DNA from 2 places in the Limnohabitans sp. Hippo4 genome. Region 1 is predicted to be linked to the other one. Evidence: predicted binding sites of a transcription regulator. Region 1 holds the regulator's gene; the other holds the start of a gene.
What was found. The regulator FliA, encoded in region 1, starts transcription of late flagellar genes. The targets are predictions, from matches to a motif close to CTAAAGTTTNNNNNNNNNNNGCCGNTA.

Region 1 (15,313 bases):
CTGGTGCGCAGCATTTCGACCAAGCCCAAACGAAAGGTGCGAATGAAGCGCTCGTTGATCATGTCGATCGAGGTGATGTTCACCCCCAAGCTGCTGTCTTCGCTGGCCAGGTCGTGTTTCTTCACCCGTGCGGCGGTGTTGAAGCCAGTGTCGACTGGAATCGAACCATCCATCACGCCTTCTGCCAAGGCAGAAAGTTCGTCAGGTGTTAATAAAGAAGTGGCCATGAAACTCTAAACAATAAATAAGTTGATGCGAACAGGTCTGGGACAACTTATTGCACGATGAAGTTGGTGAAGTGAATTTCTTCAATGCCACCGAAGTCTTCGTATTTTTCAAGCAAGGTGTTGATGGCATCGCGAATTTTGGCGGCCAACTCTTTGCGGAATTCGGGTTTGACCAAGTCAGCATCGGTGGTGAGACGCATCACGTCCATCACGGCAGATCGAATGGCAAAGTCATGCTTCTTCACGTTTTCAAAAACGCGATCGTCGTAATGGGTCATGACGGCAATTTGCACAGACATCACTTTTTTGGAGCCACTCACATTGACCAAGAACTCGCGTTCAATTTGCATGTAGGTGTACTCAAAACGTGTGAGCTCAGGTGAGTCTTTGGTCTTCTTACCAGGCTTGGCGTCGCCTTTTTTGTCGCCATGGCCGCCGCCATGTGCAGCCGCAGCTTCTGCTGCAGCTTCAGGGTCAACTGGTGGTTTGGGGTTGAAGTAGCCTGTGAAAAACAAGGTTCCCAGCACGATGCCCACGATGAGCACGATCAAGCCCACCACACCGCCAATGATCAGGACGATCGGTTTCTTCTTTTTCGGCTCTTCCGCGACGACTTCTTCTTCTGGAGCTGCTGTGGCCATAGGTCACCTCTATATAAACAAGTTCACTCTGTATTTCACAGAGTTTCAATTAACTGATCAAGCCAGTGTGTCCCAAGCATCGTTCGATCGGAGATCTTTGATGCGAGATTCAGTGGCTGCGACTTCCGTCACCGTGGCATTGACTGAGTTGTCAGAGCCGTTGTTTTGACGTGGTGTCGAGTTTCCGCCAGATCCACGCTGGTTTTCACTGTTCACCCAGACATTAGCAACTGTCATGCCTGATTGTGACAAACTGTCCTTGAGCTTGGGCATGCCCTGGGCAATCAGCTCACGGGTCAGCAGGTTGTCGGTTTTGAAAACGGCGTCCAAACCGCTGGCGTTCATGTCCAACTCAACGTCAATTTTGCCCAAGTGGGCGGGGTTGAGTTTAAGTTGGAGTTTCCATTCGCCTTTTTCAAGCTGGTCTTGGAGTCGCTCAGCCATGGCTTTGCCCAGTTTGTCGGCCATGTCTTGGATTTGGGCGGCGCGGTCGGTCATGCCGGGGTTGGCCAGCGCCGCACTGGTGGCGGCAGCGCCCAAAGCGCCAGTGCTGGCTGTGTTGCGACCCGAATCGGGGTTCACAAAGCCGCTGTTGTTTTGGTCTTGGAGGGCGTCCAAGGCTGACATGATGTTGGGGTCGTCTGCGCCCAAGTCCAGCAAGACTTCCTTGCCATCACCGCCTTGACCTTTGCTGTTGAGCAGGTTGGCCGTGAGTTGGCCCCAAGCCGCAGCTTGATTCGAACCATTGAGCTGGGCCAATTGGCGGGTCATGCTTTCCCAGGCGGGAACCATGCGCATGCGCATGGCGTCCAAGGGGCCTATTTCAGGGGCTATTTCAGCCAACTGGTCCACGCTGCCCAAGGCTTGTGAGGGGGCGGCGTTCATGCCACCCAGTGCTTGGAGCACGCCGGTTGCGCCAGCGGCTTGCATCAAGGCGTTGACGTCAGATGCCTTGGGGGTGGTCGCTGATAAATGAGGTGCTTGCGCCCAGAGGGGCGTGGCCACTTGGTCGGAAATGGTCAAGCTGTTGGGGTGGGCTTGAATCCAACCCAAGGTGGCAGCGCTGGGCAGCAAGGTTAGTGTGTTGGCATCGCCTGAAGGTGGCGTTGGAATGGCTGGGGTTGTGGACACAGGCGGCGTCATCAACGGGTTGGTTGGGAATCCCAGCAATCCCATGTTGGCACCATTCAAACTGGCGGGATCCGTGGCCAAGGCTGCGCTTGCATCGGTGGCTGTGCCGAGGTCGCCAAACAAGGCTTGCACCGCCGATTCGCTCAGACCTTGTGCCCGCGCAAATTGGGCCAGGCTGTTGGGGTCGGGCAGGGGCGAAGCCGCGGTGATGACTGAAAACTGGTCGCCTAAATTGAGCGTTTGCAGGGCTGCCGTGGTGGCATCTGTGGCCTCGCCTGTGGCGGTTCCGGCAAGCTCTTGCCGCTCGCCCTTGGCCATCAGGTCGCGCATGACCCCTGCAAATTCCTGCCCATTCATGGGCTTGGCGAGGTTGGGGTCGAGCCCCCCCGAACCGCTGGAAGCCCCTACTGACGTGGGGTTCGAGACAGGTGCGGTCAAAAAGTTGAGGTTGGCGTCCATGGTATTTCCATCTTCAGTTTGATGTTTCAACCCCGGTTTTGAGGCCGGGTACACCTTGTATTAGCAAAAACCGTGACAGGAGAGGGCTTGCCGCTTTGGCGGCGTCAGGCGAAACAGGGGTGGGTGTCGGGATTCCAGGTGGCATGGTCTTTGCGTAACTCGCTGCACTATGGAAGAAAACCATGCAGTTTGAATGTTTTAACCCTGTGAACAGCCCCTTAGGCCACCCATGAGCACCTTGACCCTGTCAACGGTTCGACAGAACCTGTCCAAATTCGATTACACCGGCCTCGGCTTGCCCGCGCTGGTGTTGTTGATCATGGCCATGTTGGTCGTGCCCCTGCCTGCGCTGCTCTTGGACATCCTGTTCACATTCAACATTGCTTGTAGCTTGCTGATCATCATGATCGCCATCGGTACCCGCAAGCCGCTCGAGTTTTCATCCTTCCCCTCTGTTTTGTTGTTCGCCACCATGCTCCGTTTGGGCTTGAACGTGGCGTCGACCCGTGTCATTTTGGTCAATGGTCACGAAGGCCACGAAGCTGCTGGCAAAGTGGTGGCGGCTTTCGGTGAGTTTGTGATCGGCGGCAACTACGTGGTCGGTTTCATCATCTTTGCGATTTTGATGATCATCAACTTCATCGTGGTGACCAAAGGTGCGGGCCGTGTGTCTGAAGTGAACGCGCGTTTCACCTTGGATGCCATGCCAGGTAAGCAAATGTCCATTGACGCCGACTTGAACGCTGGCGTGATTGACCAGGAAACTGCCAAAAAGCGCCGCGAAGAACTCTCTCAAGAATCTGACTTCTTCGGCTCCATGGACGGTGCTTCTAAGTTTGTGTCCGGCGACGCGGTGGCCGGCTTGCTGATTTTGGTGATCAACTTGATCGGTGGTTTGACCATCGGTGTGGGCCAACACGGTTTGTCTTTGGCCGATGCGGGCCGCATTTACACCTTGCTGACCATTGGTGACGGCTTGGTGGCACAGATTCCTTCTTTGTTCTTGTCATTGGCCACCGCCATCATCGTGACACGTGTGACCACTTCAGAGTCCATGACCGAGCAAGCAACCACCCAATTGGCCAACCCAACAGCTTTGTATATGTCTGCTGGCATTTTGGCTGTGTTGGGTTTGGTGCCAGGCATGCCTCACTTGGTGTTCATCACATTGGCTTTGGCCAGTGCTGGCTTAGCCTATCGCATTACGCAAAAGCAAGGCGAACCTGTTGTTGGAACGCCTGCTGAACAAGCGGCGCAAGCAGCTTTGGAAGAGCCTAAAGAATTGGATTGGGACGACGTTGACCAAGTGGACTTGATTGGCCTTGAAATTGGTTACGGTTTGATTCCCTTGGTGAACCCCGAAACCGGTGGTCAGTTGATGAACCGCGTGAAGGGTGTTCGTAAAAAATTGTCGGCCGAGTTGGGCTTTTTGGTCCAGCCTGTTCGAATTCGCGACGCCCTCACCATCGATCCCGATGCGTATCACATTGTGTTGAAAGGTGTGGTTCGCGGTAAAGGTCAGATCAAGGTGGGCAAAGAGTTGGCCATCAATCCAGGTCAGGTTTACGGTCCTTTGGAAGGCCAAGCCACGCAAGAGCCCGCCTTTGGTTTGGACGCTGTGTGGATCGATCCTTCACAGCGCGACCTGGCTCGCACTTTGGGTTACACCGTGGTGGACGCCAGTACCGCCGTGGCCACGCACTTGAACAAAGTCTTGCGCGACAACGCCTCCGATTTGCTGAGCCACGACGAAGTTCAGCAGTTGCTGGACAAGTTGGCTGCCAAGTCGCCTAAGTTGGTTGAAGACTTGGTGCCCGGTAAGTTGTCTTTGGGCGTGGTGACACGCACCTTGCAGAATTTGTTGAACGAGTCGGTGTCGATTCGTGACATGCGCACCATTGCTGAAACCTTGTCTGAAGTGGCCAGCCGCACCCAAGAGCCTGAGCAATTGACCGCTTTGGTTCGTCCGAAGTTGGGCCGCATGATTGTTCAAAGCTTGGTGGATGACACCAACAGCTTGTCGGTGATGACTTTGGATCCAAGCCTCGAGCAGTTGATTCACAACATCTTGCAGCAAACTGCGCCTGGCCAGAGCATTGCCATGGAGCCTGGTTTGGCTGAACGTTTGTTTGGTGCTTTGCGCGATGGCGCGCGTGCCGTGGAAGAAATGGGTCACCCTGCCGTGTTGGTGGTATCGCCCGTGATTCGCCCCTGGTTGTCCAAGGCTGTGCGTTATCGCGTGAACGATTTGACCTTGTTGTCTTACAGCGAAATTCCAGATGATCAGACCGTGAAAGTGGTGCACACCGTGCACGCCGAAACACGCTGAACAGCTTAGACAAACAAACGAATAAAACCAGATTCAACCCTTAGATTGATGAAGAGATAAGACCATGGAACTCAAACGCATCCTTGCTCGCGATACACGCAGCGCCACTGAAAAGGCGATGGCTTTGTACGGCCCCGATGTGTTGATCATCTCGAATCAACGCGTTGAAGGGCAAACAGAATTGATCGTGGCTTTGGAAGTGGCCGAGGCCAGTCCAGAAGAGTTGATGGACGACGAGGCTGGTAGCAGCACGGTGACTGTGCAAGCCGCAGCGCCCACACGCCAACAAGTTTCCAATACACCCTCTTCTGTCAGCAGTCCTTTCAGTGACCATTTGCACCACTTGATGCAATCGGGCGCCAAAAAAGAAGCACAAGAAGAAGCTTCTGAAGCGATCACATTCAACAAGCCCGCGCGTGATGCATCCTCATCAGAGCACTTGCTGACGCAAGGCCGTGAGCAAGTGCGCAGCCAAGAAATCGTGTCTTTGGTGCGTGAAGAATTGGCCGCATTGCGCCAAGAGTTTCGCTTGAGCCAGCAAACTGCCAGCTGGCAAATGAACCAATACTGGCCCGCACACATTCAACCCTTGGTGCAAGCCATGACGGAAGCTTCTGTGCCAACCGCCTTGCGCGCCTTGTTGCAAGAAGGCTTGCGCGAGCAGCCCAGCTTGGACAGCGCCTTGGCCAGCATTCGCAGCCAACTGACGCACAATTTAGAACGCCCCCAAGAAGGTTTTCCCAACCGCGGCGTTCAGGTCATGGCCGGCTTGTCGGGCGCTGGCAAAAGCTTGATGGTGGCCAAAGCGGCGCAACAAGCGGCCCTGCATTACGGCGTTGAATACGTGGCGGTGGTGAGTTACCACGACATGCGTGCTGGCGCTTGGGCACAAACGCAAATGCTGTGTGCCCAATTGGGTGTGGAGTGTTTCCGTGCAGCCAACCCCGAAACGCTGAGTTTGCTCTTGAACGAGCTGTCACCACGTCGCTTGATTTTGATTGACACCCCCGGTGTGCAAATGAACGAGCGTTTGGCCGAAATTTCGCAAATTTGCCCAGAGGCCGGTTTGCATGCGGTGGTGCCTGCCGACTCTTCTGGCGTCACCTTGACACGCATCATGTTGAAATCCAATCTGCAATGGCAGAGCCTGATGATCAGCAAGTTGGACGAATCCCATTCACCTTGGCCCCTGATCCAGTTTTTGATTGCCGAAGGCGCGCAATGCGTGGTTTCAGCGGGCGGCAGTTCGGACCGCGTGGCCGATGGCTTGAAATCGTCGGGCTTGCAAAAACTCATCAACATTGCCATGGCGCAATTGACCCCAAGCTCAGAGGCTTTGGGCGATGTCATGGTGGAAGCTGACCTAAAACCTGCGACACTAGAGCCTCAGGTGAAAGAGCTTGAAGCTGCCAATGAACCCCTCACCCACACCCTGGGTTTGAGCCGTCCGCATTGGTCAGTGGAAATCCCTCAGAATGAGCTTCATGGATAAAGCAAAAAGTACCCAAGTCATTGGCATTGCCAGTGGCAAAGGAGGGGTGGGTAAAACCACGGTCTCTGTGAACTTGGCTGTTGCACTGCAGGCCATGGGTCACCGCGTCATGTTGTTTGACGCCGACATGAGTTTGGCCAATGCCCAAATTGCATTGGGCTGCCGTTGTCCCTACAACCTCAGCCACTTTTTAAGTGGCGAGAAAACCCTTCAAGAAATCATTGTCACCACCCGTCAAGGCATCAAGCTGGTGCCGGGTGCGTCTGGCATTCAAGAAATGGCAGCCTTGGGTGATATCCAAGCGGCCAACATCGTACGTGCCTTCAGCGCGCTCACCGATGACATCGATTTTCTGATTGTCGACATGGCCGCTGGCATTTCGCCTGAAGTGTTGGCTTTCATGTCCGCTTGTTCCCGCCGTTTTGTGGTGGTGCGCGACGATCCGTCGTCCATTGCCGACGCTTATGCCACCATCAAGGTGCTGATTCAAGACCACGGTTTGGATGAGATTTACCTCATCCCCAATGGTGTGGGAAGCGCGCAAGAAGGCTATCAATTGTTTGAGCGCATCAACCAAGTTTGTGCCCGCTTTTTGAACCGCACCATTCGCTATTTGGGCTCGATTGAAAACGACGAGCTGATTTTGGCGGCGCTCAAAAAATACCAACCCGTGGCCGAATTTGCCCCTGGCAGTGCAGGCGCACGTGATTTCCGTCGATTGGCTGAAGCCATTCGTCAGTTGGAGCCCATTGATGAGGCTTCGGGTGGCTTGCAGTTTTTTGTGGAGCGTTTGGTGAAAACCAGCGCATAAGACCATGGCCAACTCCACTCGCCTTTACGAACAGGTTCAAAACAACAGCGAAGCGCTGGTCATGGCCCATTTGGGCATGGTCAAGCGCGTGGCTTTGCACCTGAAGGTGAGACTGCCGCCTTTCATGGAACTGGATGAGTTAATCCAAGTTGGCATGATTGGCTTGCTTGAAGCGGCCCGCGCTTACGACCCCGTCAAGGGCATCGAGTTTGAGAATTTTGCACACAGCCGCGTTCGCGGGGCCATTTTGGACGAGGTGCGTCGCCTGTCCTTTTTGCCTCGTTCGGCCGTGGCCATCAACAAATCGCACAGTGAAGCCACCCACGAGTTGGGTGCCGAGTTGGGCCGCACACCCACCCAGGCCGAATTGGCCGACTACATGGGCAAGGACATTGAGCTGTTTCACAAAGAGCGCACCCAGGCGCGTCGCTTTGAAACCTATTCCATGGAAGTGGTGACCGAGGAGGTGATGAACATTGCCACCGATACGTCGCAGCAGCCCGAGGCCATTGTGGAGCACGAGCAGTTCATGGGCGCTTTGACCGATGCCATCGGCGATTTGCCCGAGCGCGACCAATTGTTAATGAATTTGTATTATGTTGAAGAGCTGAACCTCAAAGAAATTGGTGAAGTTTTGGGTGTGACCGAGTCCAGGGTGAGCCAGTTGCTCACGGCGGTGGTCAAAAAACTGCGCGGTACTCTCAAAGTTGAGCCCGCCAATGTGGCCAAACCCAAGGCTGGAAAGGGTGCGGCATGAGCCTGTCCTTCGCTTTTTCTGGGGTTCGCGCCAATCCGCCGCCATTTGTGGCTTCTTTTGCATCTGAAGACTCAAGTTTCCCGATGTCCCTCCGATTCCTGCTGTGTCAGGATCAAAAGGAACAAGACATCATGCGAGTACATTTCAAAGCAATGGAGAGCTACGGCGAAGGTAACCATGCATCACAAGCCATGGTGGCCGATAAGGTTGAGCTCATTCAGATGCTGTTTGACGGCTTGATTGACAGCTTGGTCACAGCCAAGGGTCACATTCAGCGTGGCTCTATTGAAGACAAGAACAAAAGTTTGGTGCGCGCTGGCCGCATCGTCCTGGGCTTACAAGGTGCCTTGGACTTGGACAAAGGCGGCGACTTGGCACGCAACCTGTACGAGTTGTACAGTTATGTGACACGCCGTTTGGTGCATGTGAATGCTCGCAATGACCTCGATGCATTGCAAGAAGTTCACACGCTGTTGAATGAAATTCGCCAAGCTTGGCGTGATGTTCCTAACTTGTTACCTAAAACTGCGCCTGCATCAGGTGTTGCAATGTCTGCAATGCATTGAGCTTTTGCCTGAAAGGGCAAAGCTTTGAAGGAACAATGACGGGCGCAGCTGGGGAGCCAGCCGCCCGTTTGGTCGTTTTTGGAGAGAAATATGGTTGCGATTATTGGTATCGTCGTTCTGATGGTTGCCGTGTTCGGGAGTTACATCCTGCACGGTGGCGACATGGCGCCTATTATTAAAGCAGCGCCCCTTGAGATCATGTGTATTTTGGGCGCTGGCATTGGTGGTATGTTGGTCGGTAACTCCATGGACATCTTCAAAGGCGCCATGGCCGGCATGGGCAAAGTGTTCAAAGGCCCTGCGTACCATAAAGAGGACTACCTCAGTACCATCTTCGTGGTGTCCAAAATCATGAAGACCTTGAAAACCGAGGGCCCTGTGGCCCTTGAAGCGCACATTGAGAACCCCGAATCCAGCGCTATTTTTGCGGAGTACCCCAAAATTTTGCACGACCATGCTTTGTTGGACTTGGTCTGTAACACGGTTCGTTTGATGGTGGTGTCTACCAGCCCCTTGAGCCCTTATGCGGTGGAAGACGTGATGGACGCTTCCATCAAAACTCACCACCACGATGCTTTGAAACCACAGGCCGCTTTGGCCACTTTGGCTGGTGCGCTGCCTGCGCTGGGTATTGTGGCTTGCGTGTTGGGTGTGGTGAAAACCATGGGTGCGATTGACCAACCGCCTGCCGTGTTGGGCGGCATGATCGGTGGCGCCTTGGTGGGTACCTTCTTGGGCGTGTTCATGGCTTATGGTTTTGTGGAGCCCATGGCTTCACGCTTGGCACAGATCATTGAAGACGAAGGTCAGATTTTCAAAGTGGTGAAGCAGATCATCATTGGCACTTTGCACGGTCACCCCATGCCTTTGATCATTGAGGCCGCGCGTTCCAGCATCAGCCACCACAATCAGCCTAGTTTTGCTGAAGTGTTTGACGGGTTGCGAGGCTAATCGCCATGGCTGAAGCAGTTTTAGAAGCGCCAACAGAAGAGGCCGTTGCGGCAGACGCACCCGCAGAAGCGGGTGCGCAGGCAGGCGCTGTGGCTGAAGGCACGCCTGAAACAGAAGCTGAAGCTGCGCCCCTCATTCCTGAAGAAGCCGATCCCGATGCACCTGTGGTGGTGGCGCCGTCCATCACCATCAAAAAGATCATGGACGATGGCCATGGTGGTGCGCACGGTGGTGCTTGGAAAATTGCGCTGGCCGACATGATGACCGCCATGATGGCCTTCTTCTTGTTGATGTGGCTGTTGGGTGCCTCTAATGCCGACCAACGTAAAAGCATTGCAGACTATTTCAAACCCACCTCGCACAGCAATGTGACGATGGGCAAATTGGCGGGCTCCGACGGCATGTTGGGGGGTCGCTCGGTCATAGATCCCGATGGCTTCCCCTTCTCTGCCAAGCAAACCAGTGCATTGAACATGGTGACCCCACGCTCTGAAGGCGGTCCCACAGAAAACGATCCGTCACCCAAAGGTGCTGACAGCAAAGAGTCGGGCCAAGATGGTGATCCAGGCAAGAAAGCGGCTGAGGCTGCCGACAAAGCCAACTTTGACAAGCTGGAAAAAGAAATCAAAGAGGCCATGGCCAAGAATCCGAAACTGGAAAAAATGAAAGACCAGGTTTCATTTGCCAGAGACAAAGATGGCTTGCGTATCGAGATTCTCGACAAAGCCGACTTCGCCATGTTTGGCTTGGGTACCACCAACATGACGCCCAAGGCGCAAGCTTTGTTGAACGAAGTGGCCAAAACATTGCAGGGCATTCCCAACAAAGTGGCCATTCGAGGGCACACCGACAGCATTCAGTTTGCCAACACTGACGACCGCAACAACTGGTCTTTGTCGGCCGAGCGGGCGGAAGAAACGCGCAAGATCATTGAGAAAAAAGGCATTCCTAACAGCCGGTTTGCCAGGATTGAGGGTGTGGCCGATACCGCGCCTTACAACCCGAACGATCCCAAAGATCCTCGAAATCGACGGATCGGCATCACGGTGTTGAACCAGTAAAACCTCCCAAAAGCAGCTTTTCGAAGCTGCTTTTTTTTATGTCTTGACCCCTTGCCTTGGACTGTTCATAATTATTTCAAGCTTCAACTATTGAAGTTGAAACAATCAAATTTCAGGGACAAGGAAAGCGTCATGAACATCGTCTGCCTTGGGGGCGGCCCCGCCGGTTTGTATTTCGGCCTGCTGATGAAGTTGCGTCATCCAGAACACAAGGTCACGGTGCTGGAGCGCAACAAGCCTTATGACACCTTCGGTTGGGGGGTGGTGTTTTCAGATGCCACCATGTCGAGGCTGCAAGTGGCCGATCCGGTCACAGCCTCTGAGATTTTGGGTGCGTTCAACCATTGGGATGACATTGCGGTGCATTTCAAAGGCGAAACCATGCGCTCGGGGGGCCATGGTTTTTGTGGCATTGGTCGCAAGCGTTTGCTGAACATTTTGCAAAAGCGCTGCGAAGCGCTGGGTGTTGAATTGGTGTTTGAGGCCGAGGTCGATGCCCATGCCGACATTGCCGCGCAATACAAAGCCGACTTGGTGATTGCGTGTGACGGCATCAACTCCAAAGTGCGCACGCGTTTTGCGGCAACCTACAAGCCCGACATTGACGAGCGCCAATGCCGCTTTGTGTGGTTGGGCACGCGCAAGTTGTTTGACGCCTTTACGTTTGCCATTGAAGAAACCGAGCATGGCTGGTTTCAGGCGCATGCCTATCAGTTTGATGGCGACACATCGACCTTCATTGTGGAGACGCCCGAGCCCGTGTGGAAGGCTGCAGGTTTTGAAAGCATGTCGCAAGAAGAGTCGATTGCATTTTGTGAAAAGTTGTTTGCCAAGTACCTGGATGGCCATCCCCTCATGACCAATGCCAAACATTTGCGAGGCTCTGCGCATTGGATCAAATTTCCGCGCGTCATTTGCGATCAGTGGGTGCACTGGGACACGTCGGCCGATGGCAGGCAAGTGCCATATGTCCTGATGGGCGATGCAGCGCACACCGCACACTTCTCAATTGGGTCGGGGACCAAGCTGGCGCTAGAGGATGCCATTGAACTGGCCGACACCTTTGAGCGCGTAGGGCACGATGTCAAAGGCATGAAGGAAGTGATGACTGCTTACCAAGCGACCCGATCTGTGGAGGTGCTGAAGATTCAAAATGCTGCGCGCAATTCGACAGAGTGGTTTGAGAATGTGGCGCGCTATGTCAATTTGCCACCACAGCAATTTGCATACTCGCTGCTCACGCGCAGCCAACGCATCTCGCATGAAAACTTGCGCTTGCGCGATGACAAATTTGTGGCCGCCTACGAACGTTTCATGGCCTCGTTGGCCAACTTTGATGACAGCGCCAAAGCCAAATCAACGCCGCCCATGTTCTTGCCTTTGCAAGCGCGCGGCGTGAGTTTGAAGAACCGCGTGATGGTGTCTCCGATGGCGACCTATTCAGCCGTGGACGGTCTTCCAGGCGATTTTCATTTGATGCATTACGGCGCCCGTGCCGTGGGCGGCGCCGCCATTGTGTTCACCGAGATGACTTGCGTGACGCCTGAGGGGCGCATCACGCCGGGTTGTCCTGGTTTATGGAATGACGAACAGCAACACGCCTGGGCGCGCATTGTGGATTTTGTCCATGCCCAGTCGGATGCCAAGATCGCATTGCAGTTGGGTCATGCAGGACGCAAAGGTTCGACCCGTAGGGCATGGGATGGCATTGACATGCCTTTGAATGACGCCGTACGAGATGGCGACAACTGGCCGCTGATGGCGCCCTCGGCCTTGCCCTACATGGACGGCGTGAGCCAAGTGCCGCATGAAATGACGCAAGCCGACATGGACGCCGTGTTGGCGGCGTTTGTATCTGCCGCAGAGCGGGGTGCCAAAGCCGGATTTGACTGGCTGGAGTTGCATTGCGCGCACGGCTACTTGTTGTCGGGCTTTATTTCGCCGCTGACCAACCACCGAAGCGATGCGTTTGGCGGCGCCTTGGCCAACCGCTTGCGCTTTCCGCTGGCTGTGTTCACGGCGATGCGCCAAGTATGGCCACAAGACAAGCCGATGTCGGTGCGCATCTCCGCGCACGATTGGGTGGAGGGCGGCATCACACCCGATGATGCGATTGAAATTGCCAAAGCGTTCAAAGCCGCCGGTGTGGACTTTGTGGACTGCTCTTCAGGTCAAGTCGACAAGCGCGAAAAGCCTGTCTATGGCCGCATGTTTCAAACGCCTTTTGCCGATCGCATTCGCAATGAAGCGGGTGTGCGAACCATTGCAGTCGGCGCCATTTCAGAAGCAGACCATGTCAACAGCATCATTGCGGCAGGCCGCGCTGATTTGTGCGCAGTGGCCCGTCCGCATTTGGCCAATCCTTCATGGACGATGCAAGAGGCCGCGCGCATTGGCTACACCGATTTGAATTGGCACAAAGCCTATGTGTCGGGCAAGCGTCAAATGGAAACCAATTTTGAACGAGCTGCCGCCATGGCTGCCATGAGTGCGTCACCAGCAGCCGCCAAAGGAGAGAATTGATGCGACACGTTTGGATCACGGGCGCTGGGCGAGGCATCGGCGCGGCCATTGCGCATGCGTTTGCCCGTGAAGGGGCGGCGCTGAGTTTGTCGGGTCGCAACTTGCAGACCTTGGAATCGCAAGCGGCTGAATTGCGCAAGGCGTTTCCTGGTGTGAAGTTGCACTTGAGTGTCATGGACTTGAGCGACCCCGCTTCAGTAGACGCAGCGCACCGCGCCAATCATGCAGCCTTGGGACCAGTGACCGTGCTGGTCAACAATGCGGGCCAAGCCCTCAGCCAGCCTTTTGCCAAGACAGATTTACAGCTTTGGCAACACATGCTGAACGTGAATTTAACGGGCACCTATTTGTGCATTCAAGCGGCATTGCCGGACCTGTTGGCCGAGAGTGCCAAAGGCCATGCTGCCCGGATTGTGAACATTGCAAGCACAGCCGGCTTGAAAGGCTTTGCATATGTGTCGGCGTATGCTGCCGCCAAGCATGGCGTGATTGGCCTCACCCGCAGCTTGGCATTGGAGTTGGCGCGCAAAGGTGTGACAGTGAATGCGGTGTGTCCTGGTTTCACCGAGACCGACATTGTGCGCGAGTCGCTTGCCAACATTGTGGCCAAAACGGGTCAAACCGAAGCGCAAGCACGCGACGCATTGGTGGCACACAACCCACAGAAAAAAATGATTCAACCCGATGAAGTGGCGCAAGCTGTGATGTGGCTGTGCAGTGAGGCCGCAGCATCGGTCAATGGTCAATCGATTGCCGTAGATGGCGGGGAGACGATGTGATGGCACAAGAGATGAGTTTGCAAAAAAACGCCGATCATGAATTCAGAGCCCATGCCGACCATCACGCTTCATTGCGTTTGTGGCTTCGCTTGTTGTCTTGCACCACGCGCGTTGAAGACAAGATCCGGCAAAAGTTGCGAGAGTCATTTGACATCACTTTGCCGCGCTTTGACTTGATGGCCCAACTGGAGCGTCATCCGGAGGGGCTCACGATGGGTGAATTGTCGCGCCGCATGATGGTGACGGGCGGCAACATCACGGCCATTGTTGACCAGCTTGAAAAAGAGAAGTTGGTGCTGCGCCAAGTGGGTGCCAACGATCGACGCTCGTACACAGTCAAGTTGACCAAGGCGGGGCGAGACGCATTTGCCGACATGGCGGTTGCACACGAAGCCTGGGTGGCCGACATGTTTGCCGGTTTGTCAGACAACCAGCAGAGTCAGCTGTACACCTTGTTGGGTGCACTGAAAAAGAATTTACAAAAACAGGAGGAGATGGCATGAGTCAAAAATATTTACCGGGCGAGCCACACCAGTTGCCGCGCCATGGCAATAAACTGGCCAACTACAAAGCAGCGCATGTGATGTTTGAGGTGAAGGACGGCGTGGCCACGCTCACCCTTAATCGACCTGAGCGAAAAAATCCCTTGTCGTTTGAGTCGTATGCAGAGATGCGCGATTTGTTTCGAGCTTTGGCCTATGCCGATGATGTCCATGCGGTGGTGGTGACCGGTGCAGGCGGAAACTTTTGCTCCGGTGGTGATGTGCATGAAATCATTGGCCCGCTGACCAAGTTGGACATGCCAGGCCTGTTGACCTTTACGCGCATGACCGGTGATTTGGTCAAGGCCATGCGTGCGTGCCCTCAGCCCATCATTTCCGCCATTGATGGCATTTGCGCCGGTGCTGGCGCACTGTTAGCGCTAGCGTCTGACATGCGCTACGGCACAGCGCGAAGCAAAACCTATTTCTTGTTCAACAAAGTGGGCTTGGCCGGTTGTGACATGGGAGCATGTGCGTTGTTGCCCCGCGTGATTGGGCAAGGTCGCGCGTCCGAGTTGTTGTACACCGGTCGTGGCTTGCCTGGCGAAGAGGCCGAGCGTTGGGGTTTCTACAACCGAGTGTGCACCCCCGAGACTGTGTTGAGCGAAGCTCAAGCGATGGCGCAAGTCTTGGTCAGTGGCCCTACCTTTGCCAACGGCATGACCAAAAAGATGCTGCAACAAGAGTGGAACATGGGTTTGGACGAGGCCATTGAGGCTGAGGCACAAGCCCAAGCCATTTGCATGGCCACCAACGATTTCCATCGGGCGTATCACGCCTTTGTGGCCAAGCAAACCCCTGTGTTTGAAGGAGATTGAGCATGAATTCAGCCGCTCATTTGGCCTGGCCCTTCTTTGACGAATCGCACCGCAGTTTCAAAGACAAACTGCAAACCTGGACCCGCCAACAGTTTGCGGACTTGCATGGCCACGACGAATCGCGTGAGGCCATTGACCGCGAGTGTGTGAGCTTGGTGAAAGCCTTGGGACAAGGCGGCTGGTTGAAGCCAGCCATCGCTGGTCAGTTGTATGGCGGTACTGCCAA
Region 2 (15,313 bases), on a different contig from region 1:
GAATGAACATGGGCCAAGCAATTGAAAAAGCTCAACCCTTCAGGGAAAGTTCCCCTTAGGCTGCCATGGCAGAACCCACTGATCGTGCTTCAGCGCCAGCCATACCCATGGGCTGATTGGCTGCTTCGAAGAGATCATTGGTGAGTCCGGCATGTTCACGCCATGCCTCTGCCAAGGGTTGCAATGCATTGATGACTCCTTGCAGCATGCTTGGATCGCGGCGAAGACGCGCTTGCATAATTTCACGACTGGCCCAGTTGTAAATAGCCGCTAAGTTTTCTGCAATTTCACCGCCTTGCTTCTTGTCAAGGCAGGCTTCTAAACCGGTCACGATCAAGTCAATGGCCTTGGTCAGAGACTCGGACGAATCTGCACCTTCGGCCATTTGCAATTGCGCACTGCGTAAATGGTCCAACAAACGTTCGTACACCATCACCACCAAGTCAATGGGTCTGGCTGACGACACAGAAGTTTCACGTTGTGTGGCCGCATAGGCACGATGAGAACGCATTGTCATGGCGATACCTTGGTACTTCAATTGTTTTTCTGAGAGGCGGTGAGGCCATCGAGTGCACTTTTAAGTGAAGTGCTGGTGCTGTTAAGTTTGAAAAGCAAAGCGTCAAGTGCTGCGTACTGAGCTGTGTATCGAGCCTGTACGCTGACCAATTTATCTTGCAGTGCCGTTTTGCGAGCATTCAAATCTTTCTGAACTTGCTGCTCGTTATCGATTCGCTCTTGCAATACGCCACCGCTGGTCAACATTTCTGTAATTCGTGTAGAAAGATCTTTGCCACCGCTGTAACCTATGACCAATCCGTTAGCCAGCCTAGATTGCAAAGTAGTTGCTTTGTTGAAAAGTGTGTCGTCTACAGCCAATTGACCGTTGTCTTGGAGTTTGATACCCAAAGCGGACAAGTCATTCGCACCGGCCAGCGCCGTTCCACCTGTGCCAGTTAATGGCGTCATAAGACCATTGAGCAACTCACGCATCATGCTGCTCACAGCAAAGTCGCTGTTCAAAATGCCACGCGTGGATGCGTCGGCGCTGGATTGGGTTTGTGCTTTATAAAAAGACTGCAGATCGTTATAAGCCTTGACCAATGCATCTAATTTTGGACGCGCAGACGATTCCGCCTGGGCTACCGTCAAAGTAATGGGCGCGGCGGTTTGCGCTTTAAGATTCAATGTAACGCCCGTTAAAACGTCAGTCACTGAATTGGAAGATCTCACAAAATCAATACCATTCAACTTGAAGTTTGCATCTTGTGCTGGCTGATCAATGCTTGCATTGGCAACACCCGTCAAATCAAAACTTGCAGACGTCCCTGTCGCTTTGGCCTTTAGTGACAATACATATTGGTTGGCTGACGTTCTAAAAACTGTGGCATCGGCCGCAGATTTAACTGCACTTTGACTTGCATTGTTGTACCAAGCCAATGCTGCTGCTTCATTGGTAAAGCCAGACACATGCCAAATTGCAGGCAGGGCTAACTGGCTAACTTCCACCTGATAACTACCCGCTACTGCAGTGTTATCCAACTGCGCAGAAGCTACGTTTTCATTGCTCACACTGGCAGACCACGCAGAAAAATTGCTGGGCGTTTGCAAATCATCAATTGCAGCTTTCAGCGAAGAAAGTTGCCCTTTGAATTGACCCAGAGTACTGATCTTGACATTGGACGTGCTGATTTTTGCATCAAGCTTAGTCAGAGGCTTGTTCTCAACCTCCATCAATTGGCTAACGATGCTGGCAACATCCAGCGAACTGCCCGTGGTGCTGGTTGTGGATGTAACGGCCATTATTTGAATACGCGCTGTGCGTTCAAGCTTTTTGGTTAACCATCACGCTGCCCAGCATCTCAAAAGTGCGCGCAATGCGAAGTAACTCTTCTGATGGCAAAGTTCGAATGACGTCACCTGAATCAGGATCAACCAACTGAACCACCATGTAGCCAGAAGACTCGTCTTTAGAGACCCGAACAGATCGCTGTTGAGAGGAAATGAAATGCTGTATGTCTTCCATGGCTGCTTCTGCAGCCTGCTTCACGTCCTGGCCAAATTCATGAATGCTAGCTTTGACCTGGACTGGCGGCGCACTGACGACCTTTGACACGGCCTCCGCATCTTTAGTGGGGGCCGGCTCATTGAGAATCGGTTGCGCCGCAAAAACGGCCGAACTCAGATTGACATTTTGTACCGGATCCATGGCTTCACTCCGTGAGGAAACCCTGCTCGCAGCCTAAAGGCCACGAGCAAGAGATAACCCAATATTACTTCAAAAGTGTCAGGATCACATTAGGCATTTGATTGGCTTGGGCCAACATTGCCGTTGCTGCTTGCTGCAGGATTTGACCTTTTGTCAGTGCAGCAGTCTCTGCAGCGTAATCAGTGTCGATCACGCGACTTTTAGCAGCTGATAAATTACCAGACAACTCCGTAATATTGCTGACTGTGTAATCCATCTCATTTTGATAAGCGCCCAATAGGCTCCGCTGGTCATTGAGATTTTTAATGTATGTTGTTGCCTGCGTGATAACACTATTAAATTGTGCAGTAGTCGGGGTTGTTCCGTCTATTGCCTCAACAGCAGAATTCACATCATTTGCTTGCCCAGTTCCGCCTGAAGACATCTGAAAATAGTTTGCCTTAATAATGGCGTCTGTTGTTGTCACACCATCAATTTTGGCAGCATCACCTGCACCACCGGTAAATGTATGCGGAACATAACTTCCATTCACGGAAGTGAAAACAGTTTTTGTCGCTGCAGCATTTGCAGTTAAGTAAGCATTGTCAATTGCAGTGTAAGTTGGTGTTCCAGAACCAAGACTCTTAAATGCAACTTTACCCAAATTTATGACATCGGTTGCTTTCTGGCTATTTTGAATCACAAATTGTGTTCCAGTGGTGACAGATTTATCTACACTTAGCAATGGATTACCGGCAAAGTTGGTTCGGTCGGAAATTAAATTAATTGCTTTAATCAATTCTTGCATCTGAGTCTTAATGACCAATCTTCCATCAGAATTCATCGTTTCTGTAGCTGCTTGTGTAGCAAGGTTCAACATTTTTTGAGCCATGTCCTGAGCTGCTGCAATTGCACCTTCAGCGGTTTGCACCATAGAAATGCCGTCATTCAAATTGCGGATGCCCATGTTGGCGCCGTTAATTTGTGTAGTTAGTAAATTAGCCACACCCAAACCAGCCGCGTCATCACGCGCACGGTTAATGCGCAAACCAGAAGACAAGCGCTCGACTGAGTCGGCCATCTTGCTCTGTGCGCCCAAAAGATTCTTAGAAGCCCACAAAGAGGCAACATTGGTATTTAAAACAGCTGGCATGAAATGCTCCTGATGAGTTTGGAAGATATCGGGGGCTGCTTATCCAGTGGCCCTCAGGTAGATTTACGGCCACCCATCCAAAAGCGTTTAGCGTTTTTAAAAGAATTTGTGATTTCCCTCTATAAATCGTTAATATCGATAGAATTAACACCCATAAATGAATACTTTTCTGTCCAAATTCACGGAGTATTTGAGGCCGTCCGCTCAAGCCGCTGTACCGGTCTTGGTGCTGCTCATCCTGGTGATGATGCTGGTGCCTCTGCCGGCGCTCCTTTTGGACATGCTGTTCACGCTCAACATTGGCATGGCCATCATGGTGTTGATCGCTGCGCTGAACATCAAGAATTTCAAGGACTTTGTGTCCTTTCCCACCCTTTTGCTGGTGACCACCCTGATGCGTTTGTCGCTGAATGTGGCGTCTACGCGCATTGTGTTGTTAGAAGGCCACTCTGGCACCGACGCCGCCGGTAAGGTCATTGAGGCTTTTGGCAAGTTCCTGATTGGGGGCAATTTCACGGTGGGCGTGGTGATCTTTATCTTGATCACCATCATCAATTTTGTGGTAATTACCAAGGGTTCAGGCCGGGTGGCCGAGGTTTCAGCCCGCTTTGCCCTAGATTCCATGCCCGGCAAGCAAATGGCCATTGATGCCGACCTGAATGCCGGCCTGATCAAGCAAGACGAAGCCAAGCAGCGCCGGGCCGAGGTGGCCCAAGAGGCCGACTTTTTTGGCTCCATGGACGGTGCCTCGAAGTTTGTGCGCGGCGACGCCGTGGCGGGCATTTTGATTCTGATCATCAACCTGGTGGGCGGATTGGTCACCGGCATGATCACGCACAACCTGAGCTTCAGCAAAGCGCTCACTATGTACGGCACGCTCACCATTGGTGACGGTCTTGTAGCGCAAGTTCCGGCTTTGATCATTTCTACTGCAGCAGGTATTTTGGTCACCCGTGTGGCCACGGAAGACGATTTCTCTGAGCAACTGTCAAAGCAAATGAACAGCAACCAGAGCGCGCTGTTGATTGCGGGCGGTGTGCTGGGCTTGTTGGGCTTGCTGCCCGGCATGCCGCATTTCACGTTCGTGATTTTTGCGGGCTTGTTCATTGGCTTGGCTTATCTGATTCGCCGTAAAGCGGCCAATGTGGCCAAAGAGACTGCGGTTCAAACCAAGAGCGAAGCTGGCCGCCAAGAACTCGGCTGGACGGATGTGCCGGTGGTGGAGCCCTTGTGTTTAGAGCTGCCCTACCGCCTCATTCCCATGGTGGACAAAGGCGAGGAAAGCGATTTGATCAAGCGCATTCGCGCCATTCGCCGCAAGTTCATCAACGACATGGGTTTCCTGACACCCTCAGTGCACATTCGTGACAACCTGCAACTGCCTGCAGAAACCTACCGGTTCTTGGTCTATGGCGGTGAAGTGGGCCGCGGTCAGTGTTTGCCTGATCGTTTGCTGGCTATTGCGCCTGAAGGTTTAGACCCCATGCCTGGCCTTCAAGTACGCGACCCCTCGTTTGGCATGCCCGCTACTTGGATTGACGTGAAGTCTAGAGACTTGGCCATTAGCCGAGGCCACACGGTGGTGGAGCCTGCCGTGGTGATGGCCACGCACTTAGACACTTTGATTCACCGACACGCCAATGAATTGTTGGGCCGCCAAGAAACACAAGAGTTGGTGGACCACTTCAAAGGCAGCTTCCCCAAACTGGTGGAAGACGTTATACCGAAGGTGGTGTCCTTGGCTTTGTTGCAGCGTTTGCTGCAGCTGTTGCTAGAAGAAGGCATCAGCGTGAAAGACTTGCGCACCATCATTGAGGTGGCCGCCGAACATGCGCCCAAGACGCCTGACCCGCTGGACATTCTGCCTATGGTTCGCCAAGCCTTGCGACGCACCATTGTTCAGCAGGCCTTGGGCAGCACTTTGGAAGCCCGTGTGCTGGGCGTGCAGCCAGAGTTTGAGCGCCTCATTGAACAAGCCATTGGCGGCGCTGCAGTGGCACCCGACGGCGTGATTGAACCTTCATTGATGCGCCTGTTGGTGACAGAAATTTCCACCCACGTGGACGCCATGGAAGCCAAGAACTTGCCGCCCGTGATTGTGTGCAATCCCCGCACCCGCTTGACGTTTGCGCGCATTGTTAAAAAAATACGCAGTCAGGCGCACGTGCTGGCCATGACCGAATTGCCTCTGGAAACAAATTTGACCTTTGAAAAGTTCATTTGTTCTCAGGCCAGCCCCACCTAAAGCGGAGTAGTACATGGGTCCCCAAAAATTCATCGCAGCCAACACCACCGAAGCGCTCAAGCTTGTGCGCCAGCAAGTGGGCGGGGATGCCATGGTGCTGTCCACTCGCGACACACCGCAAGGCGTAGAAATTGTGGCCATCTCACCCGAGGCTTTGAGCAGTTTGTCGCAACGCAAAGAAGGCGCCAGTTCAGATTTTTCTGCGCCAACGATTACGACTTCTATTTCCACCACTTCAAATTCTGTTTTTTCACCAGACACCAGCAATACCGCTGCAGGATTTCCTGCGCCAGCTGCTGTGCCCGCCTCTGCAGCTGACAACCCCACAGCGCCCCAAGTTGAAAAGTTGCTGGCCGAGTTCTCTGCTGTGAAGCAACTTTTGCAAACGCATTTGTCAGCCCGCGCTTGGGATGACATTCAAGCGCAATCGACTGATAAGGCAGAGGCCTTGCGCATTTTGTTGAACGCTGGTTTTTCTCCCCAACTGTGCGGTGAATTGGCCGATGAATTGGCGGCACTGCCTGCAGACCCGAACACACGTTTGATCGATCGCCTGCAAAGTTTGTTAGAACCCAAAATTGAAACACTGGACCCCTTGTCCGTGTTTGATCCAGGCGGCATCTTCGCGTTCATTGGACCTACTGGCGTAGGCAAGACTACCGCCATTGCCAAGATTGCGGCACGCTGTGTGCTGCGGTATGGCCGCGACCAATTGGCCCTGCTCACCACCGATACATTCCGCATTGGTGCGCAAGAGCAACTGAAGGTGTATGCCAAGATCATTGGCGTGCCAGTGGTCACCTTGCGCGACAGCGACGACCTCACCACCAAACTCAACAGCATGAAAGATCGCCGCGTCATCTTGCTAGACACCGCCGGTGTCAGCCAGCGCGATACGCAAATGCTGGAGCAAGCCAAGTTGCTGCTTGAAGGTGCACCTTCGTTGAAACGCATTTTGGTAATGAGCAGCACCACCGACTTGCGCACCCAAGAAGATGTGATCTTGATGCATCAGATGGCCACGCAAAATGAAGCGCAGAAAGCACTCATTGGCGCCATCATTACCAAGACCGATGAAGCCGCACAAATTGGCCCTGTGGTGGATTGCCTCATTCGTCACAAACTGCCGCTGATGTTCTTGGCCAATGGCCAGCGCGTGCCAGAAGATTTGAGCCAAGCCAACACAGCTTACTTGAGCCACCGCGCCTTGCATCCCCGCAGCATTTCTGGCCGCATGGAAATTCCTGATGAGCAAATTTCCATGCACCTCATGGACCAGCTGAACGACTGGATTAAGAATTCGTGATGAGTGACGCGCAGTCTTCCGATTTGATCGACCAGGCTGCTGGGCTGCGCTATTTGTTTGGCAACGCCACGGCGCCAGTTCATGTGCTGTGCTGCCCTTCTAGGCCAGCTCTGACCCTGCCCTTGGTAGATGCACTCAGCAAAGATTTGACGAACGACGGCCAAACCATATTGTGGGTTGACGAAGTTGCATTGAACGACAGAGAGCACTGGCCACTGCCCTGCACTGTGAAGTTTGATCTGTCCAAAAGCATAGAAGGCCATGTGGCACTGGACCAAGGCGTGACCATGCTGTCACCGTCACTTTGGTATGGCTTGTCTTTGCACACCCATCGCATTGCAAGGCCCGTTCAGCCTTTGGCAGCACGCTTAATCAGCAGCAATGTTCGCTTTGACAGCATTGTGGTAAGTGCCGCTTCCAGCAAGCCTGAAAGTTTTGCCAAGTATGGCGCACAGATTCACTTCACGGCTGTGAGTGCTTGTTCGGAAGATCAGTTGCAGCAAACCATGACCTGGATGCAACAAGCACAAGCCAAATGCACCGCTGCTACTTGGGGCATTGTCTTGGCAGGTGACACAGATCAACTGGCGCAAGCTCAGAGTTGGCTGGCACAAACTGCCAAAGCGCACTTGTTGAGAAACGTGCAAGTATTGGGCACTGTGAACACCGAACGAATGAGTGCCGCCTTGGCGGGTGCTTGGACCGGACTGCCAGAGCTGACTGCAACTCTGAAACGCCATTTGCTGATCAACCACTGACATGGCCACCAAGTATCAGCAAGACCTGGGTGAGCAGCTCAAAAAATACCAACCGCTGGTGCGCAGAATTGCGTCACAGATTGGCTCACGACTGCCCGCCAATGTGATGCTGGACGATTTGATTCAAGAAGGCATGACGGGTTTGTTGGATGCGTTGCAGCGCTATGTGCCTCAGCCGAATCAAAGTTTTGAAAGCTATGCCAGCATGCGCATTCGGGGCGCCATTTACGATGCGTGCCGCAAGGAAGACATCTTGCCGCGCAATCAACGTGACAAATTGGACCAGCTGGAAAAAGTAACGCAACGCTTGGAGCAAAGTTTGGGGCGCTTGCCGTCCGAACAGGAAGTGGCGAAAGCCGCAGGCCTGGAATCTAACGAGTACTACCAAGTGCTCGACAGTCTGTTCAACGTGCTGCCCATTGACGACATTCCTGAAAACTTATTGCCCGCTGATTTATCGGCCGACCCGCTGGAGAAGTTTTCCAGCAAACAGTTTTTAGGGCAAGTCGTTGAGATTTTGAAAGATCTGCCAGAGAACCAAAAGATGGTGGTGGCTTTGCACTATCAGGAAGATTTGTCGTACAGAGAAATTGCTGCAGTGATGGACCTAACGCCCGGCCGCATTAGCCAGCTGCATACCCAAGCGATGATTTCAATTCGCGCCATGTTGGGCGCGTGAGCTGTGGCAGCTTAGAACTTGCCCAACAACTGACCGCCACCCAAGAACGACACACCGCCCTCGCTTGAGTAGGTGGCACCCGCAGAAGATTGCGCAGCATAAGCTTGCAGGGCCGCATTGCGCTGCATGGCCAACTTGATCAGGTCTGTGTTGAGCTGATGGTCATCGCGGGCTTGCGTTAAACGGGTGTTGAGTTGTGTTTGTTCGTCTTCGGGCAGCGTGGCAATGAACTGGCGCAAACCTTCCACACCACCGGGGTAGTCTTCCAGTGCCTTCAATGCCATTTGGCTGTTCAAGATGGCAGATTCAAGTCCGGGTAGCGCGTGGTTTTCTAATGTGGTTCGCAGTTCGGACACGGCGGTTGCAACCTGCTCGACCAAATTGTGAGCATGTTGAAGACTCATGTGTGTTGAACCTTTAAATTCAGGAGGGATTAGCCGCGGCCTGCACGAACGGCAGCCACTGCGTTGCCCAACAAATTACCGGCCACTTTTTGGTAGTCAATTTCAAAGGTACCTTCAGCAATGCGCTGGCGAATTTCTTGCACCAAGTCGAGGTCTAATTTGTCGGCGCTGGCAGCGCTGGCGGCCACGGGTTGCGCTTGGGCCACTTTGGCTGCATCGCTCAGGCCGATAACAACAGCAGGTTCGGCTTTGCCGCCTGCAGGTTGTTGCAAAGGCGCAGCAGCAGAACCACCATTCAAGCCAGTGGCCTGTGGTTGTCCCAATCCTCGTACATCATTTACTTTGATAATCATGCCGCACCTTAATCTATCAACACTTCCACGGCACCCTGGGAAACTGCGGTGCCTTGGACAATTTTACCGTCAGAAATTCGAACTTTGACAGAGCTACCCAAAGCAGCCGCCGACATGGCCTGCCCCGAGGTGTCGATGGCAAAGCCTTTGCCCAGCAAAGTGACCCGAACTTGGTCTCCCGATTTAATTACGGCGATTGGCTTCAAATCGTTTAATCGGAGGGGGGTTTGCGCCTGAATGGGGCGGACCAACTCCATGTTTTTGGTCTGTTCTAGGTCTTCCAGCAGGGTGTCACCCATCTTGGTCAGGTCGCCTTCGGCCCATTGCAAGTCGGCCACAGTCAGGGCTTGGCCCTTGCGCAAAGCCTGGTTGGCGACCAGATATCGGCCTTTCACCATGACATACACGCTGACGGGACGCACCCAAGGCCGGCCCTCCTCGCAGTTCAGCGTCAAAAAGAGCTTGCCCCAGGCGCGGTCGCGATTTTGCAAGCTGACCCTGGGCTGCTTCTCGCACATAGGCAGGTCATTCCTTGGCTCGGTCCATTGCACCGAATAGTCGCGCCCTTCCAAAGAAGGATGGGCTTTGAGAAACCGAACGACGGCATCCCTGGCTTGGGAAGTCCAGCCTGCCGCCAAGGCCGAGGTGCTCAATAGACAAGGCAACAACATGGCGCCCAGCAGTCGAAGCAAGCCGAGGGTCTTCATTGCGGCCCTAAGAAATAATAAATTTCACCGGTGCCGTCTAGCGCCACACCGCAAACACCCTCTGGCCGCTCAATGCCCTTAGGCACTTCAAAAACATTCATGTTCTCGGCGGGCAGCATTCGGTCAACTTGCAGGTTCTGGTTGTCGATGCCTGACCGCAACATCAGAGTTCCTGTAAAGCTAGCATCTTCAGAGTCGGGTTGAAATTGCACAAACTGCCCTGCGGCTGCCACGTAGCGTTGCGCGTTTCGCATGAAAGGCATCATGCGCATGCGGGTGAGGCTGCAAGGGAACACCAAGCGAAAACCTTCTGGGGTTCGTTTAATGTGGCCTGCCACTTTTTTAAGGCACTCGCCAATTTGCATATAGTCATCATGCGACAGGCTGGGTGCAACCCAGTCCATGTAAATGGTCAGGCTTCTAGACTGCGCCTTGATGCTTTCTGCCTTGGCGCCGAAGTCTCGCAAAGCGTCGAGTTGTTCAAGCAGCGCTGCGTCTAACCAAATGTCCACCATTTCGTGGGCAGACAGTGGAAACAATTGCGCCAACGGCACTTGGCCCACGCGCAATGACCAATCTTGCAATTCACTGAGCAAGGCGTCCATTTGACGAACCGTGCGTTCGTCGTCACGCTGATTCACAATGCGCGCGTTTTGAATCAAGCTGAGGCCTTTGAGGCGCAGCGCTTTGAAGCCAGGATCTGCAGCGCCCACCAGTTGCGAGCCCACTGCCTTGGGCATGACGGCCTCAAAGTTACTGAGTGACGCAGAGTCTCGTGTGACCAACACTTGCAGCCGAGACAACCAAGGCTCCCAGAGTTTGAGCTGCTTCTCTGCGTTGGGCACTTGGCCCAGCTGAATGTCTTTGATGACTTGAGACACTACGGGCAACAAGCCATTGGCCACATCGATCACGCTGGGTTGACCCAGCGTCATTTGGCGCGCCACATCATCTATGAGACCCGCCACAGTGTCTAACCCTAATATGGACAGCGCTGCAGACAAGTCACGACAGTGCAATGCACCTTGCATCATGTCATCAGAGCCGCCGCGCAAGCTGTGCTGCAAACCTTCCAAGCTGCGCTCGGCATCGGCCACCACCAAACTTAAATGATCATATCGGTTGGTTGACACGCAGCCTCCCGACTTCATTTTCTGAACCCTCTAATTCAAAACGTCGACCTTCTGGCACATCGCCAACAGCCAATTGCAATCGACCCGACAGCTCTTGCAGGTTCATGGCAATGCGCTTGGCTGACGCTTTGAGGTTGTTCACTTGAGACAACAGCTGTTCAATGTCTTGGCCATCACCCTGCGCTTCCGCTTGCTGCAAGCTGTCTTTCAGCAAGGCCACTGAGCGACCTAGGTCGCGCGCTGTCACGAAAACCGTTTGCACAGCTTCGGTAGTGAAAGCCAAGTCATAAACCAAGTTCTCGTGTGTTTGGCCACTGCAAAACTGAAGGTGAATGTTGAGCAACTTTTCGCGCAACAAGTTCAGGTCACTTTCCAGTTCAGCTTGCATGCGCGTGGCAGCACCCCAGGCTTGCTCTTCCATGCTTTTGGGCGGCGCTTCTGCGGGTGATGTGATGGCTTGTTGCATATATTTCAACTTGTCCGTCACGAGCGAAAACTCTGCAGCCAATGCTTCAATGCGTGCAATCGATTGTGTCAAAGGGGCATCCACAGCGCGAACGGAAGCTTCAAGTTGTTGCGTCACTGTGAGCCATTGTTTTGACAGCACGCCCAGTTGGCGACGACGTGTCAAATGACCGGCGGCTGCTGTCAACAAACCAAGCACCATCAAACCAGCGCATGTCATCATGCCTTCAGACACCGATCCCGGAAAAGCCAAACGTGACCAATGGAAAGGAGGTGATGCCAATATGGCTTTAGGCTCAGGCGGCAACTGATTCACAGCAGAATGCAAACGCTCTTGCACCAAAATAACGCGAGCCCAAGTGTCGTCTGCAGTTCGGAGGGACTGCATCACATCATTTTTTGAGAGAAATGCCAACATGTCTTTGGCCACTTTGGCTTTGCCCACGTCTTGAATTTGTTTGGCGTCCAATTCAAGGGCGTCCAATTGGGCGCTGATCTCGCGCCAGTGCGTTTTAGATTTGGCCAATTGGTCCCAAGTGAAAGGCAAGCTTGCTTTGGCGGGTGCATCCGCGGGTAAACCCAGTTGATGCCATTTCAAAACGGCCGCATACAAAGCTTTTGCAGGCGTACCCTCTGCGAATTGCTTTGGATTCACGGGACCTTTGGGTCGATACAAACCAAACAACGCATCACGCAAACTTGCATAGCTCATGAGCATTTCTTTAGACTCGCTCAATATTTTGAGATCATCTAACATGACGTTCACTTTGCCTGGCCAGTTTTGAGCGTCTTTGGTGTCGGGTGCAAGGCGAAGGCCTGCGGCTGCTTTCTGGCCAAACTCTAGCAAGGGCGCTTGCAAAGAAGACAATTGCTCGAAAAGCTCAAGGTTGATTTCTTGGTCTGCTGACACAGCAGTAGAAAGACGCGCAACGACTTCCAAAACTTGGGCATGCGCTTCAGTTAATTTTTCTTGTGTTTTGTCTGGTGCAGGTGCTTCAAAGTTGGCGCCAATCCAAAGGCTGGCGATGACGGTCAAGGTGGCCAACCAAATGCTCACAAACAACGCGGACCAAGCACGGCCACCCAGTTCTTGCTGAACTTGTGCGCTGAGTTTGCGAGCCTCAAGCATGCATTGCTCCGCGGGCTTGTATCAAAAGCCAATCACGACCATCATGTTGCACGGAGGTTGATTTCAGCTCATCCCAGAAAGGGCCCAGCACTTGATGCACACGGCATCCGATGGGTGCGCTGCCAGGCACATTAACAATCAGCGCCCAGCGAAATTCTTCTTGCACCTGGCTGGGCACAGGCTGAGCGCCCAAATCAAAGCATTGCGAGAAGGATCTCATGAAAACTGGGGCACCGTCATGGACTTCAACATCTAAATCGGACTGTGCCGCGTGCGCATTAGAAGGTGATGCCTTGAAAACTGATGCAATGCTAGACAAAGGCAAAGCATAGAAGCCCCCTTGCCACTGAACGCCGATCCATTGGACCGAAGGGCCCCAAGTGGCGGTCGCTTGGCTTTCGCTAGGATCTGAAGGTATCTGCATAGATAGCCGTCATTCTAATGCTGTGCTGTACTCGCTTGCTCTTGATTTTCTAGCTGTGTTTCAAAGTAACGCTGCGTGCCATAAGCGATGGCCGACATTAAGGCCGCAGTACCGATCAACAAGCTAAAAATGATGCCAAAAACAGTAAACCAGTTGCTTTTACCTGCCAAATCCTTGGGATCCGCTTGAGGGTTGAATTGCGCATTCCATTTCTCGGGTGTAGACAAGCCATAAACAATGGCTTGCAAGCTACACGCAGCAATGTGGATGCCAAAAATGGGCAGCAAAACCCAACTGAGTGTGTCGTCCAGACCATAGGCCTGAACACGCTCGAAGCCCCAAACACCCAAGGCAGTAGGGATCGGCATGAACCATCCCAAGGTATCTTGGAGACCTTTTAAATAAAAGCGATGAATTCCCAAAGGGCCCAACACAAAAGTTAGCCAGGTTGCGAGTGTTTTGGATTTCATATAGTTCTTAACGACCTGCTTTGTCCCACGAAACTGATGCGCGCAATAAGCGCTCCACATCGCGTTTCATGTCAACGACAGTTTTGGCATCATCTGGATAGTTGAAGCGCATCATCCAGTTTCCCATTGGATCGATTAAATACAAGTGCTCTTCAAGCGCACGGCCATTTGCAGGCGCCAGCCATTGAGACAGTTGATCTGCAGGCACACGCAAAACAGTTGCTCCCTCAATGGCCGAGAGGAGTTCACCCTTGGGTGCGGCTTGATCGTTCAGCAGCCAAACACGGTCCAAACGGTCACTTTCTTTGTTCAACAATTTGTGCAACTGGCGTTGAACAAACAACAGGCGCTCGCACTTTTCACCGCATTCGCCCGAGCCCACGGCCACCAGTAGCCACTGCCCCTTGAGAGTGACGAGCGGTGTTTCTTTGCCTTGAAGATCTTTGGCACTCCATGCCGGCAGCATGCGTTGTGGCTCAATCAATTCACCGTGGTGCACACGTCCTTCAGGACGGATGACGTAGTAAGTTAAATAAGACAAAACAACAGGTGCAGCGCATGCCAAAAGCACCAACATCATGTACAAACGTCCACCCCGCGTCCGCGAGGATTCAGACAAGGAACTGGATGTGGGTTGCGGTAGATCGTAGACCGTCAAACCAATTGGCTTCAAGTCATCAGGCGATTTGGGGTCAGACATGTTTTCGTTTTTTCCAGACTTGGAACCAAGCAAAGAGAATGAGGGTTAAAGCAGACAAAGCAAACCATTGAAACGCATAACCGCGATTTTTATCGGCACCCGAAATGGATTTTGGCCATTCGCGGAGCAAGCCATCGGATGCGTCGTTTGTTTGCTGAAGTGTTGCAAGCATTGGGAGTTTTGTCTCAAGACCAAACTCTTGTAAGTCGATATTTTGCCTGAGCAGATTAAACCCTTCTTTGACGGGGGCAGGTGCGCCCAACTCCATCAATTTAGATGGTGAAGGAACAACCCGCCCTTGAAGGGTGACTTTGCCTTGAGGTGTTGGAACGGGCGGCAAAAAATCACTGCGCGCGCGGTCACGGGCAACCCAACCCCGTTGCACCAACAAAACAGGGCCATTGCTCAATTGAAAAGGTGTGAGGACAAAGAACCCTGTTTGCGACTTCATGCTGCGGTTGTCGAGGTAGACCGTGAATTGAGGCAACCATTGCCCATCCAGATCTGCACTTCTTTGCATCCAATCTTCGGGCACGACCCCAGAAGCCCAGTCGTCGTTAAGCAAAGCAGGCTCTAATTGGCGTGCCACTGTGATGGCATTCAGTGTTTCTTTGGTTTGTGCACGACCCAATTGCCAAAAGCCTAGCTTGGCTGTGATGCCAGAGACCAACAATGTTGCCAGCAGGATGACAAACCAAGTTTTTGAGAACATCCCAAAATTTGCCCTTTCAGAAGTCATGTTCGAAGTGCTCATCAGAATGTTTGAAAGGTGCTGGCCATTTGAAAGGATAATAGCAGGATGAAATATTGGATCATCGTTGCCTTGATTGGCATTATTGGCAGCTTGCTTGCAGCTGGTTTGTTCATGGTTCGCGGCGGGCCCGATGAGCAAGACAAGGCCAAACGGATGGCCAATGCTTTAACGTGGCGCATCGGCATCTCGGTCTTTCTATTTTTGACTATCATCTTCTCGTACGTCATGGGTTGGATCCAACCCACCGGCATCCCAGTCGGCGCATAAAAAAAGCCCCTTGAAGGGGCTTTTTTAATTGAATTCTGTTTAGAACCAGTACACCACGATGTACAGGCCCAACCACACCACGTCCACAAAGTGCCAGTACCAAGCAGCACCTTCAAAACCGAAGTGGCTGTCAGCTGTGAAGTGACCTTTTTGCAAACGCAATGTAATGACGAGCAACATC

Region 2: the regulator FliA is predicted to act here: its motif matches at 3,402-3,428, upstream of B9Z46_RS04365 (flagellin).

The regions. Positions count from the first base shown of each region.
Region 1 is NZ_NESE01000003.1:260,499-275,811, reverse strand. Features, by position in the region: gene fliM (flagellar motor switch protein FliM) at 1-227, opposite strand, end outside; gene fliL (flagellar basal body-associated protein FliL) at 275-868, opposite strand; gene B9Z46_RS10375 (flagellar hook-length control protein FliK) at 926-2,458, opposite strand; gene flhA (flagellar biosynthesis protein FlhA) at 2,688-4,787, shown strand; gene B9Z46_RS10365 (hypothetical protein) at 4,852-6,279, shown strand; gene B9Z46_RS10360 (MinD/ParA family protein) at 6,272-7,090, shown strand; gene fliA (RNA polymerase sigma factor FliA) at 7,095-7,847, shown strand; gene fliS (flagellar export chaperone FliS) at 7,844-8,413, shown strand; gene motA (flagellar motor stator protein MotA) at 8,504-9,364, shown strand; gene B9Z46_RS10340 (flagellar motor protein MotB) at 9,370-10,425, shown strand; gene B9Z46_RS10335 (bifunctional salicylyl-CoA 5-hydroxylase/oxidoreductase) at 10,558-12,948, shown strand; gene B9Z46_RS10330 (SDR family NAD(P)-dependent oxidoreductase) at 12,948-13,727, shown strand; gene B9Z46_RS10325 (MarR family winged helix-turn-helix transcriptional regulator) at 13,739-14,230, shown strand; gene B9Z46_RS10320 (enoyl-CoA hydratase family protein) at 14,227-15,087, shown strand; gene B9Z46_RS10315 (acyl-CoA dehydrogenase family protein) at 15,090-15,313, shown strand, end outside.
Region 2 is NZ_NESE01000001.1:927,402-942,714, forward strand. Features, by position in the region: gene B9Z46_RS04345 (hypothetical protein) at 1-10, opposite strand, end outside; gene fliS (flagellar export chaperone FliS) at 56-517, opposite strand; gene fliD (flagellar filament capping protein FliD) at 535-1,800, opposite strand; gene B9Z46_RS04360 (flagellar protein FlaG) at 1,823-2,206, opposite strand; gene B9Z46_RS04365 (flagellin) at 2,271-3,338, opposite strand; gene flhA (flagellar biosynthesis protein FlhA) at 3,496-5,583, shown strand; gene flhF (flagellar biosynthesis protein FlhF) at 5,597-6,889, shown strand; gene B9Z46_RS04380 (hypothetical protein) at 6,889-7,647, shown strand; gene B9Z46_RS04385 (FliA/WhiG family RNA polymerase sigma factor) at 7,649-8,326, shown strand; gene B9Z46_RS04390 (hypothetical protein) at 8,338-8,730, opposite strand; gene flgM (flagellar biosynthesis anti-sigma factor FlgM) at 8,760-9,083, opposite strand; gene flgA (flagellar basal body P-ring formation chaperone FlgA) at 9,092-9,790, opposite strand; gene B9Z46_RS04405 (hypothetical protein) at 9,787-10,923, opposite strand; gene B9Z46_RS04410 (hypothetical protein) at 10,904-12,517, opposite strand; gene B9Z46_RS04415 (hypothetical protein) at 12,510-12,941, opposite strand; gene B9Z46_RS04420 (NINE protein) at 12,956-13,411, opposite strand; gene B9Z46_RS04425 (hypothetical protein) at 13,419-14,111, opposite strand; gene B9Z46_RS04430 (SURF1 family protein) at 14,104-14,823, opposite strand; gene B9Z46_RS04435 (twin transmembrane helix small protein) at 14,911-15,132, shown strand; gene B9Z46_RS04440 (cytochrome c oxidase subunit 3) at 15,172-15,313, opposite strand, start outside.